Regions from separate parts of the Peribacillus sp. Aquil_B1 genome, predicted to be linked through region 2. Evidence: riboswitches for the same ligand, from Rfam matches in the RefSeq annotation. Region 2 holds a riboswitch; the other holds the start of a gene.

Region 1 (5,799 bases), on a different contig from region 2:
TGGCGCCTTGATTTTTTCAATAGGTGTTTATATTTTTGCCGATATTAAGTTGTCACTGCTGGTGTTTGGAGTCGGAGTTGTTTCTGGGTTGTTTTGGGCCGTTGGACAAGCTAATCAGCTTAAGAGCATTGATTTAATGGGAGTATCCAAAACAATGCCGATATCCACTGGAATGCAGCTCATTTCAACGACTTTATTCGGGGTCATTGTTTTTAATGAATGGTCTACAATGAAAGCAATCATTTTAGGCGTGTTGGCGTTAGTCTTCATTATTATAGGAATTGTCTTGACTTCCTTGGAGGATAAAGAATCAAAAGAGGGCAAATCGGGAAACTTGAAGAAAGGAATTGTTATTCTGCTTATCTCGACATTCGGTTATTTGGTTTATGTGGTCGTGGCCCGTCTTTTTAATGTTGATGGGTGGTCAGCGTTGTTCCCACAAGCGATAGGGATGGTGATAGGCGGTCTATTATTGACTTTTAAACATAAACCGTTTAACAAATATACGATTCGCAATATCATTCCAGGATTGATATGGGCTGCAGGGAACATGTTTTTATTCATATCCCAGCCTCGTGTGGGAGTAGCCACTAGTTTTTCCCTTTCGCAAATGGGCATTGTCATCTCAACTCTTGGCGGGATCATCATTTTACGTGAAAAGAAAACGAAGCGCCAACTAATTGGAATCATAATCGGAATTATCTTGATCATCATTGCTGGGATTATGCTCGGAATGGCAAAAAGTTAATTGGAGGGTGATTATATGTATACAGATTTAGAAGGTAAGGTCGTTGTTATAACCGGTTCATCCACTGGTTTAGGAAAAGCGATGGCCATCCGCTTTGCTAGGGAAAAGTCAAAGGTCGTGGTTAATTATCGCACTAAATCCGAGGAAGCGGATAGTGTAATGGAGGAAATCAAAACAAATGGCGGGGAAGCTATTGCAGTAAAAGGCGACGTCACCGTTGAAGAAGATGTGATTAACCTTGTTCAATCAGCGATAAAGAATTTCGGGAAACTTGATATATTCATCAATAATGCAGGAATTGAAAATCCTGTTCCGTCTCACGAGATGCCGTTAAGCGACTGGAATAGGGTAATCAATACCAACTTAACGGGGAATTTCTTAGGCTGCCGTGAAGCTATCAAGTATTTTGTCGAGAACGACATTAAAGGGAATGTTATAAATATGTCCAGTGTACATGAGATGATACCCTGGCCTTTATTCGTTCACTATGCGGCAAGCAAGGGCGGGGTGAAACTGCTTACGGAAACCCTGGCTCTTGAATATGCACCAAAAGGGATCCGTGTGAACAGCATTGGTCCTGGAGCCATCGCCACACCAATAAATGCAGACAAGCTTGAAGATCCCGAAAAGAAAAAGGATCTTGAAAGCATGATTCCGATGGGGTATATCGGAAAGCCTGAAGAAATTGCTGCGGTTGCTGCATGGCTGGCATCTTCAGAATCCAGTTATGTAACGGGCATCACTCTATTCGCTGACGGAGGAATGACAAAATACCCTGCATTCCAAGCTGGAAGAGGATGAATTATGTTTAATGATAATAAAAAAAAATCCCAGCAGGATTAAACCTGTTGGGATTCTTTTTTTAAAACCATTAACGAGTATGATGATTATACCAGCTAATGAAATTATCGACGACCGTATCGATAAACTGGACAGTCGACTCATGTGTAAGTCTGCCTTCGTTATCGATTTTGTCATGCACTGCACCAACATATACTTCATTCCCGGGAAGGAGTGGGGAGGCGATGCCTATTGCGAATAAGATTTCACGCAAATGCAATTGAGCTTTAACCGTTCCTAATTGCCCCATTGACGCACCCATGATCCATGATGGTTTGCCGTTCAAGACTTTATCGACACGTGATAACCAATCGATTGCATTGCCCAATACTCCTGGAATCGTACCGTTGTATTCAGGTGTGACCCACAAGACTGCATCTGCTTCGGCCACTTTGCTTTTAAATTCCTTTACAACTGATGGAGGGTCATTTTCAATATCTTGATCATAAAAAGGTAAATCCCGAATGTTCAAGATTTCGAGATCGAACCGATCTTGATATTTAGATTGAATATATTTGGCAAGCTTAAGGTTGTAAGACTCTTTACGGATACTTCCTACTATTGCAACAACTTTCATCTTCAATACCTCCAATGATTTTTATAATGGATAAATGTAAATGTGTTCCACTTATCCATTATAATTGGAATATAAATGAAAGAGAAAAAAGATGCTTGGGATTGAGTAGAGCTGAATAAACAAATTCCTCACTTAGGGTTACCCTGCAAAGTTAGACTCGAAAATTAAAATAAATTTGTTTGTTCCAACCCAATCTCCATTACTAGACCTCTCCAAACAATATTGGATTTGTTTTTAATTTAATATTATGGCCATTTCATAAAGGGATACAGGCAATATTCTTTTCAGAAAAAATGAAATAACAAGCTTGTAAAAGTAAATAATGAAATATCATAAAAAGTGTAAGTAAAATAAGTTTGTTTGCTTGATAACTATTTCACTAAAATGATAGAGGTGGATAAATTTGATCTTTCGGACCATTGATACGGAAAAAGATAAAGATATTATCGTTAAATTCAGGAAAGATTCCTTTGTTGTAAGTTTTGGATCTGAAGCTGGTTTTGGAGATGAAAATACATATCTGCAACGAATGGAAGAAAGGGTTCGCAAATTTCCGGGGGGGCAGGTAATCATTGAAAAGGACCAAGAACCGATTGGTCAAATGGAACTTCACATTCGGGAGTATGAAGGAAACGAGATTGGATATGTGAATCTATTTTATCTTATTCCCGAATACCGCAGTAAAGGCCTTGGCAAGGAATTGGTTCGCTACGCAGAAAACTTTTTCAGGCAATTTATTGTATCCGAATACCATTTAAGGGTTTCTCCGGATAATGGAAGGGCAATTCGTTTATATACGAATTCAGGCATGAAGAAGATAAGCGAAGAAAATGAAAAATACCTTGTATGGAGAATGAGTAAATCATTATATTGATATAATTAAAAAGTATCATTTCACTATACTGTGAAAATATTTTAAGCGATGAAAAATATGGTTGACTTTAGAGGGATTAGAATATATAGTGAAGGACATAATTAAATAAAACGTTAATTCTTATCAAGAGATGTGGAGGGACTTGGCCCTATGATACCTCGGCAGCGGGTTTTTACTTTTGTAAAAATACTGTGCTAATTCCAACGGACGAAAGTTTGAAAGATAAGAAGGAGCTTTTCTTAGATAATTAATTTAAGAGTTTACTCTTTTTTATGTCTAAAAGAGGCCTCTTCTGTCTGATGACGGAAGAGGCCTCTTTTGTTTATTCAAAATGTATATGGTTATTTGGAGCATTGGTGCAATTACTCGTGAATTTCGCAGATTTACTCGTGAGTTTCGAGCATTTACTCGTGAATTCAGCGCATTTACTCGTAAGTCCCAAAAATTTAACCCTATCATTATGAAACTTTGCAAAGCTCTTCTCTGGATAATGAATTCGTACAAATAAACAACATGGGGGGAGATTGGATGATTGAGTTTCAAAATGTTAAAAAGGATTATCAAACAAAAAAACAGACTGTCGAGGCTTTGAAGGGCATCAATTTGACAGTGGAAAAGGGGGATATATTCGGTGTAGTCGGTTATAGCGGGGCCGGAAAGAGTACGTTGATCAGGCTGGTCAATTTGCTTGAAGATCCTTCAGATGGTTCAGTGATTGTTGGGGGCAAGGATTTAACCAAGTTAAGCCCGAAGGAATTACGGGCAGAAAAGAAAAAAATCGGGATGATCTTTCAGCATTTCAACCTGCTAAACTCAAAGAATGTTTTTGATAACATTGCGATGCCGCTGGTTTTATCGGGAACTCCGGCTAAGGAAATCAAAAACCGTGTAGGCGAGCTATTGGAGTTCGTTGGCTTATCGAGCAAAGCAAAGAGTTATCCGGATCAATTATCCGGCGGTCAAAAGCAGCGGATCGGCATTGCGAGAGCATTGGCTACAAATCCATCGATCTTATTGTGTGATGAAGCTACGTCGGCATTGGATCCACAAACAACGAGTGCTGTTCTGCAGCTCTTAAAAAAAATTAATAAAGATTACAATATCACCATCTTGCTAATCACACATGAGATGTCTGTCATTAGGGAAATTTGCAATAAGGTAGCGGTCATGGAGGGCGGATGTGTCGTTGAACAAGGTTCGGTTTTCGAAGTTTTTGCGAAGCCGCAAACGGATATTGCAAAAAACTTCGTGAGAACGGTCATACATGACGAAATACCACAAAGTTTCATAAAAAGCTTAGGGTCTCATATCCCGATTATTTGGAAAATTAATTTTATTGGGACTACTTCTGGTACTCCTTTACTTTCAACGATCTCGAAGAAATATGATGTTCATTTAAGTGTCTTATCAGCCAATATTTCTGAAATTCAGGAAACGCCTTTCGGGAATTTGATCATCGAAGTTACCGGGAGCAAAAATGAGGTGGACATGGCTTATCAATATATTAAAGATGAGGGGATTCTCGTCCAGGAGGTGCAGGTAAATGGGTAATACGCTTTGGGGAATGGAAATAACGGCAGACCAGCTGTTGACAGCTTTCGGTGACACACTTTATATGGTAGCCATCTCATTGGTATTCTCCGGGTTGATCGGACTTCCGCTCGGTATCCTGCTTGTCATTACAAGAAAGGGTCACATCCTGGAGAATAAATGGATTTTTAATGTATTGAACCCGATCATCAATATATTACGGTCGGTTCCTTTCATCATCTTGCTTGTAGCAGTTATTCCCCTTACCAGAATGATTGTAGGCAGCGCGATCGGAATGAATGCGGCCATTGTTCCGCTCATCTTTTACGCGGCTCCTTATATTGCACGGCTTGTGGAGAACTCCCTGTTGGAAGTGGACAAAGGGATCATCGAGGCAGCTCAGGCGATGGGGGCTACGACATGGCAAATCATTTATCGCTTTTTGATTCCCGAGGGACTTAGTTCGTTGATCCTTACATTTACAACAGCGACAATCGGGCTTGTTGGATCTACTGCCATGGCAGGTGCCGTCGGGGCAGGCGGGGTCGGCGATCTGGCTTTGGCTTACGGTTATCAAAGGTTCGATACGATGACGATGATCGTTACAGTGGCGGCGCTCGTGATCATCGTTCAATTATTGCAATCCACCGGGAATTTCGTTTCAAGAAAAATAAGAAGAAGATAAAAATAACAGGAGGTAGGAGAAATGAAAAAAATCTTATTAACGATCATGGTATTGGCATTGGCCATCGTGGCTGCAGCATGCGGGAAAGAAGAAGGTGCATCAGGCAGTTCGGATGATGTGAAAACAGTAAAAGTCGGTGTCAGCAGCGGGGATACGAGAACATGGGAATACATTGTCGATATAGCGAAAGAGGAAGGGCTTAATATCGAACTGGTCACTTTCAATGATTATATCCAACCAAACCTTGCGTTAAGTGAAGGTGAAATTGATGCCAATTCATTCCAAACGGTCGCTTACTTCGATGAATTCGTTCAAGACCAAAACCTGAAATTAGAGGCCATCGGGTCGACTGTCATTGCGCCTATGGGCCTTTATTCGAAAAAACATAAAGATCTTAAAAGTCTTCCAAATGGCGCTACGATTGCCGTTCCGAATGAAGCAACAAACTTTGGCCGTGCATTGCTCCTTCTTCAGGAAGCTGGATTGATTACTTTGAAAAAGGAATTCAATGGATCGGGATCATTGGAAATCATTAAAGAAAATCC
Region 2 (5,799 bases):
TAATATATAGAATATTTGTACATCATTAAGTTCTTTAGTATGGAGAAATTTTATCATAGATAAAAAAGGAGCGCAATGTATAATATTTCTAGTACAAGCATGTACAGAAACTTTACTTATACCGTTTTGGATGTCAAGGAGACGATATTCGTCGCTTTTTCAATTGCCTGCTCCAAATCTTCTATTAAATCCTCTACATTTTCAATCCCAATCGATAAACGGACTTGGTCGGCACTCACACCCGCTTTCGTAAGACCCGCCTCATTCAATTGTTGATGGGTCGTACTGGCTGGGTGGATGATCAAGCTCTTCGCATCCCCAACATTCGCTACATGGGACCATAATTCCACCGCATTGATAAGTTTTGCCCCAGCTTCTCGATTACCTTGTATCCCAAATGTAACGACAGATCCAGCTCCCTTTGGCAAATATTTATCCGCAAGGGCTTTATCGGGATGATCCTCATCACCAGGATATGAAACCCAAGTCACGGCAGGATGGTTTTTTAAATATTCAATGACCGACTTGGTGTTTGCTAGATGCTCTTTCATCCTTACATGAAGCGTTTCAAGTCCAAGCGTAAACTGGAAAGCACTTTGGGCACTTAGAGCAGGGCCTAAATCACGGAGTAACTGGACTCGGGCTTTCGTTATGAACGCGGCAGGTCCAACTGCCTCGGCGTATACCAGACCGTCGTAACTTGGGTCAGGCTCCGTGAAGCCAGGGTAATTTGGCGAGTTCCAATCGAATTTCCCACCATCCACAATGACACCGCCCAGCGTCGTTCCATTTCCCAGAAGCCATTTTGTAGCGGAATGGATGACAATATCCGCTCCAAAATCAATTGGTCTGCATAGATACGGTGTCGCAAAGGTATTATCAATGATCAAAGGTATTCCGGCATCATGGGCGATTTTCGCTACCGCTTCTATATCAAGCACCCTCAAACTTGGATTTCCGATCGTTTCAGCAAAAATGGCTTTAGTTCTTGGCGTAATCGCCCTTTTGAAATTTTCGGGGTCATCAGGAGAAACGAACTTCACTTTGATCCCATATTTCGGAAGAGTGTTTTCAAAAAGGTTATACGTACCGCCATATAATGTGGAGGCTGAAACAATCTCATCCCCTGCAGCGGCAATATTCAGGATTGAAAGTGAGATGGCCGCCATTCCGCTTGCTGTTGCCAATCCGCCGATACCGCCTTCCAATAAGGCCATTCTTTCCTCAAAAACGCTGACCGTGGGATTATGAAGTCGTGAATATATATAGCCATTCTCCTTTAGGCCAAATAAATTCGCTGCATGGTCGGTGTCTTTGAACAAGTATGCATTGCTTTGGTAGATAGGAACTGCACGGGCACCTGTTTCATCAGCTTGCAGACCGCCATGAACACTCAATGTTTCGAAACGCAACTTTTTCTCTGACATATGATTTCACCTTTTTCTATGGATTTAGTTGGAATTATATGATGATATCTGGTCTTTTATAAACAAAAAAACCACTTCAACAAGAAGAGGTTTCCAGAACACACCTCATCTACCAGAGCCAACACTCTGCTGGAATTAGCACCGTATATAAACTTTATACCGGTTGCCGGGCTTCGTCGGGCCAGTCCCTCCGCCACTCTTGATAAGAACTATTAAATTCTGCCGTTACTTAATTCAAAATATAGCATTTTAGATTAAATCAGTCAATGAATTGTTAGAATATTCTTTGTTTAACTTCTTCTCGCATTCAAATGTCCGCAACAAAGAAACCAACCACGGTTCTGATTGGTTTCTTAGCTGATTTCCTTAAGCAATCCGTACAAATAAGGAACGGATTGAAAGGCATATATTTTTTTGTGCAGCTGTCCTTCTTTGAAAAGCAATAAACAAGGAACACTTTCGATTTCATATGTTTCGGCCATTGCTTGGACATAATTCATATTCATTTTGCCTGCCTTCAATTCCGGGAATAGCTCCAGGGATATCGTCAGCATCTTGGAGGCAACCTGACAAGTGCCGCATAAAGGGGTATATAAATATAAGCAAAAGGTTTCCCCATTTTCAATAGCAAGCTTACACTCTTCTTCTTTCCATTCCTGCATCAATTAGTCGTTCACCCTTTGACTTAAAAATTTCATTTTCACATTCATATTGGCAGATAGAAGCACAGTTGCGATATGATGTTCGGGCGAGCTTTCCACTTCTTTGTACATTTTATTAATATACAGGTGGTTCGCTTCCGGCATTTCCCTTCGGAACTGCTTCCGCAGCTTTTCTCCTGATTCATCTGCGTCAAAAAGGAGATAAACATCACGGTCCATTAATTCATCCACTAATTCATCCAGTTTAGTTAATGATATGGTCCCATTCGTACATCTTATTTCCACATCTTCATTTAAAACGGAGGCAACTTTTCTTCTATCGGAACTGCCTTCTACAATGATCACTTTATCGAATTCGCCCCACTCCATGTCATCACTCCATCTCACGAATTATGTGTGCAACTGCCACAGTACAAAATGAAAAAGAGAGCAGGCCTTTTCAGTCCCCCCTCTCCTTCTTTTTAACCGTTGATTAAACTCTCATACTCTTCAGCGCTCATCAAGTTTTCAATATCACTGCTATTGGATGGCTCAAGCACGACCATCCATGCCTTTTCATAAGGAGACTCATTTACATATTCAGGGTTGTCACTTAAATCTTCGTTTACTTCAACAACCTTGCCACTGATAGGAGCATAAAGCTCAGAAACGGTCTTAACGGATTCAACACTTCCGAATGGTTCGTTCGCTTTCAATTCATCGCCGATTTCCGGAAGCTCAACGAATACGATGTCCCCAAGCTCGGACTGTGCGAAAGCTGTAATTCCAATGCGCACTGTTCCATCTTCCGTTTTGACCCATTCATGTTCTTTAGTGTAACGAAGTTCTTTTGGTGTTGTTGTCATTATTAACCCTCCATATGTACATCTTATTTTATCTATTCCATTATAAGGTAGATTGTTTGTTTAAGTAAGGAATTAACCAAATATTTCGAGAAATTTTCAGTTCCAAACCTGTTCGAATTGCTCCTCTTTGAAACCTACCGTCACTTTGGTGCCATCCGTAACAATCGGCCTTTTCAGAAGCATGCCATCCGTGGACAATATATCAAGCATCTCTGCTTCAGAAGCTTCCTTCAGCTTATCCTTTAAGCCAAGCTCCCGATATTTTTGACCGCTAGTATTGAAAAACTTCTTCAAATCCAAATTGCTGATTTTATATAGTTGTTCTATTTCTGTTCGCGAAGGCGGATTTTCCGCTATATGGATTGCTTCATATTGCAGTTCATGATTATCCAGCCACTTCTTCGCGTTACGGCATGTACCGCATTTTGGGTACCAATATAATGTTAAGCCCATCATTTCACCACCTATCAATAGAATACCCGTTTTCATCAAGCAATACAACGAATTGTCTTTTGAATTTCCAATGCGATTTCATCAAAGGAAATAAAGGGAATGCCTTTTCGGGCATTCCCTTTACTTATTTTGATTCAGTGCTTAAAGAGCATATTTTTCAGCTTCGATTACCTTGACGGAAGCTTCACGTTTTTTCGCAATGACATTGATCGGGTTATGTCTTGTCAGCTTGCGGAGCGACGCAAGCATGATGCGAAGAGTATCGCCTGTTTCCACTGCGATTAACGTTTCCTTTGCGTGCTGTTCTATTTCATTGAAAGCTTCCTGAACAAAGATTTCAGTGTAAAGCACCTTTTGTTTGTTCTTCTCCAGACCTGTAGCTGCTATTGCTTTTTCCGTACGCAATACCACGGATTCCGCTGCATAGGCAAGGGATGCGATATCAGCAATGTTGGAGAGGATTTCTTGTTCTTGATCAAGAGTTTTGCCGTATTTCTGTGCAGCAAGGCCAGCTGCCAGAATCCCGATTTTCTTAGCGTTTCTAACAAGCATTTTTTCTTGTGCCAATGGCTCATCGCCAGGTTCTTCCGGCATCATCATCATTAACTCCTCTTGCAGGCCTTGAGCCTTTTGAAGAAGCGGCAATTCCCCTTTAAGTGCTTTCTTCAGGAAAGTTCCAGGGACAAGCAATCGATTGATTTCATTTGTACCTTCAAAGATCCGGTTAATCCGGGAATCACGATATGCTTTTTCAATTTCATACTCCTGCATGAAACCATAGCCCCCATGAAGCTGTACGCCTTCGTCCGTAACATAATCCAACACTTCGGAAGCGAAGAATTTATTCAATGAACATTCAATTGCATATTCAGCGATTGCAGCCGCCATTGATTTCCCATCTTTTACTTGCTCATCCGTCAATTTGCTTTGTCTTTGTTCATAAAGGCCAACGGTACGGTATACAGAGCTTTCTGCTGCATAAATTTTGGATGCCATTGTTGCTAGTTTTTCTTTCGTCAAGTTAAAATCGGAAATTTTCGTTTTGAACTGTTGACGTTGATTCGTGTAAGCTGCCGTAATCTCAAGGGCACGTTTAGATCCGCCGACGGCACCGACGCCTAATTTATAACGTCCGATATTCAGGATATTGAAAGCGATGACATGCCCTTTTCCGGCTACCCCCAAAAGGTTTTCGACTGGTACATGTACATCCTCAAGGATTAATGTACGTGTGGATGAGCTTTTGATTCCCATTTTCTTCTCTTCAGCCCCAGTTGATACGCCTTTATAATCACGCTCAACAATGAAAGCTGAGAATTGTTCACCGTCGATTTTTGCGTATACACAGAAGACATCTGCAAAACCTGCATTTGTAATCCATTGTTTTTCACCATTTAGAATATAGTGTGTTCCTTCGGCATTCAATTTCGCTGTCGTTTTTGCTCCCAAGGCATCTGAACCTGAGCTTGGTTCCGTTAAGGCATACGCAGCAATCTTCTCACCCGTTGCCAGTAAAGGGAGGTATTTTTTCTTTTGTTCTTCATTCCCGAATAATACGATCGGCAAAGATCCGATACCTACATGTGCACCATGCGTAATTCCAAAGCCGCCTGAAAGTGCCATTTTTTCTGTAATCAATGCCGAACTGATTTTATCAAGACCCAATCCGCTGTATTCCTCAGGAACGTCAGCACCAAGTAAACCGATTTCACCTGCATGCTTCAGTAATTTAACGGAACGGTCAAATTCATGGTTTTCTAAATGTTCAACCTGCGGCAGAATTTCATTCACTACGAAATCCTCGGCAGTTTTGGCGATCATTTTATGCTCATCAGTATAATCTTCCGGTGTAAACACTTGATCATACGTAATATCTTCCACTAAAAAGGCTCCGCCTTTAATGAGGTTATCTGTAGTTTGATTGGACATGTTATTTCCTCCTAAGTATTTAAGATAGTAAACCCGCCGGAAGCATGACAGCTTCCGGGAGGGGTGGGATTACGCCAATAATTCAAATACTCCTGCAGCACCCATTCCGCCACCGATACACATTGTCACGACTCCGAACTGTTGGTTTCTGCGTTTCATTTCATGCAGCAGGCTTAATGTCAATTTTGCCCCCGAACATCCTAGTGGATGGCCTAAGGCGATGGCTCCGCCATTTACATTGACAATCTCTTCATTCAAACCGAGCTCACGAATGATTTGAATGGATTGGGAAGCAAAAGCTTCATTCAATTCGAATAAGCCAATATCCGATAACTCAAGACCCGCTAGCTTCAAAGCTTTAGGTATGGCTGCAATCGGTCCGATGCCCATGATTTCAGGCGGTACTCCTGCTACAGCAAAGGAACGGAACTTACCCATCGGTTTCATCCCTAATGAAGAGGCCTTTTCCCCATCCATGACCAT

The links. A riboswitch is a leader RNA that binds a small molecule or an ion and turns the genes downstream of it on or off. The one in region 2 is predicted to bind S-adenosylmethionine.
Region 1: linked by a shared signal. The riboswitch ahead of MPH60_RS00715 (methionine ABC transporter ATP-binding protein) and the one ahead of MPH60_RS18930 (O-acetylhomoserine aminocarboxypropyltransferase/cysteine synthase family protein) in region 2 are both predicted to bind S-adenosylmethionine.

Annotation. Positions count from the first base shown of each region.
Region 1 is NZ_JAKXEE010000001.1:135,970-141,768, forward strand. Features, by position in the region: gene MPH60_RS00695 (RhaT/GlcU family sugar-proton symporter) at 1-748, shown strand, start outside; gene MPH60_RS00700 (SDR family oxidoreductase) at 764-1,549, shown strand; gene MPH60_RS00705 (NADPH-dependent FMN reductase) at 1,620-2,165, opposite strand; gene MPH60_RS00710 (GNAT family N-acetyltransferase) at 2,569-3,039, shown strand; SAM riboswitch class I at 3,157-3,268, shown strand; gene MPH60_RS00715 (methionine ABC transporter ATP-binding protein) at 3,568-4,590, shown strand; gene MPH60_RS00720 (methionine ABC transporter permease) at 4,604-5,254, shown strand; gene MPH60_RS00725 (MetQ/NlpA family ABC transporter substrate-binding protein) at 5,276-5,799, shown strand, end outside.
Region 2 is NZ_JAKXEE010000003.1:155,125-160,923, forward strand. Features, by position in the region: gene MPH60_RS18930 (O-acetylhomoserine aminocarboxypropyltransferase/cysteine synthase family protein) at 117-1,427, opposite strand; SAM riboswitch class I at 1,530-1,636, opposite strand; gene MPH60_RS18935 (thioredoxin family protein) at 1,781-2,089, opposite strand; gene MPH60_RS18940 (toprim domain-containing protein) at 2,093-2,458, opposite strand; gene gcvH (glycine cleavage system protein GcvH) at 2,551-2,934, opposite strand; gene MPH60_RS18950 (arsenate reductase family protein) at 3,031-3,387, opposite strand; gene MPH60_RS18955 (acyl-CoA dehydrogenase family protein) at 3,529-5,316, opposite strand; gene MPH60_RS18960 (acetyl-CoA C-acetyltransferase) at 5,386-5,799, opposite strand, start outside.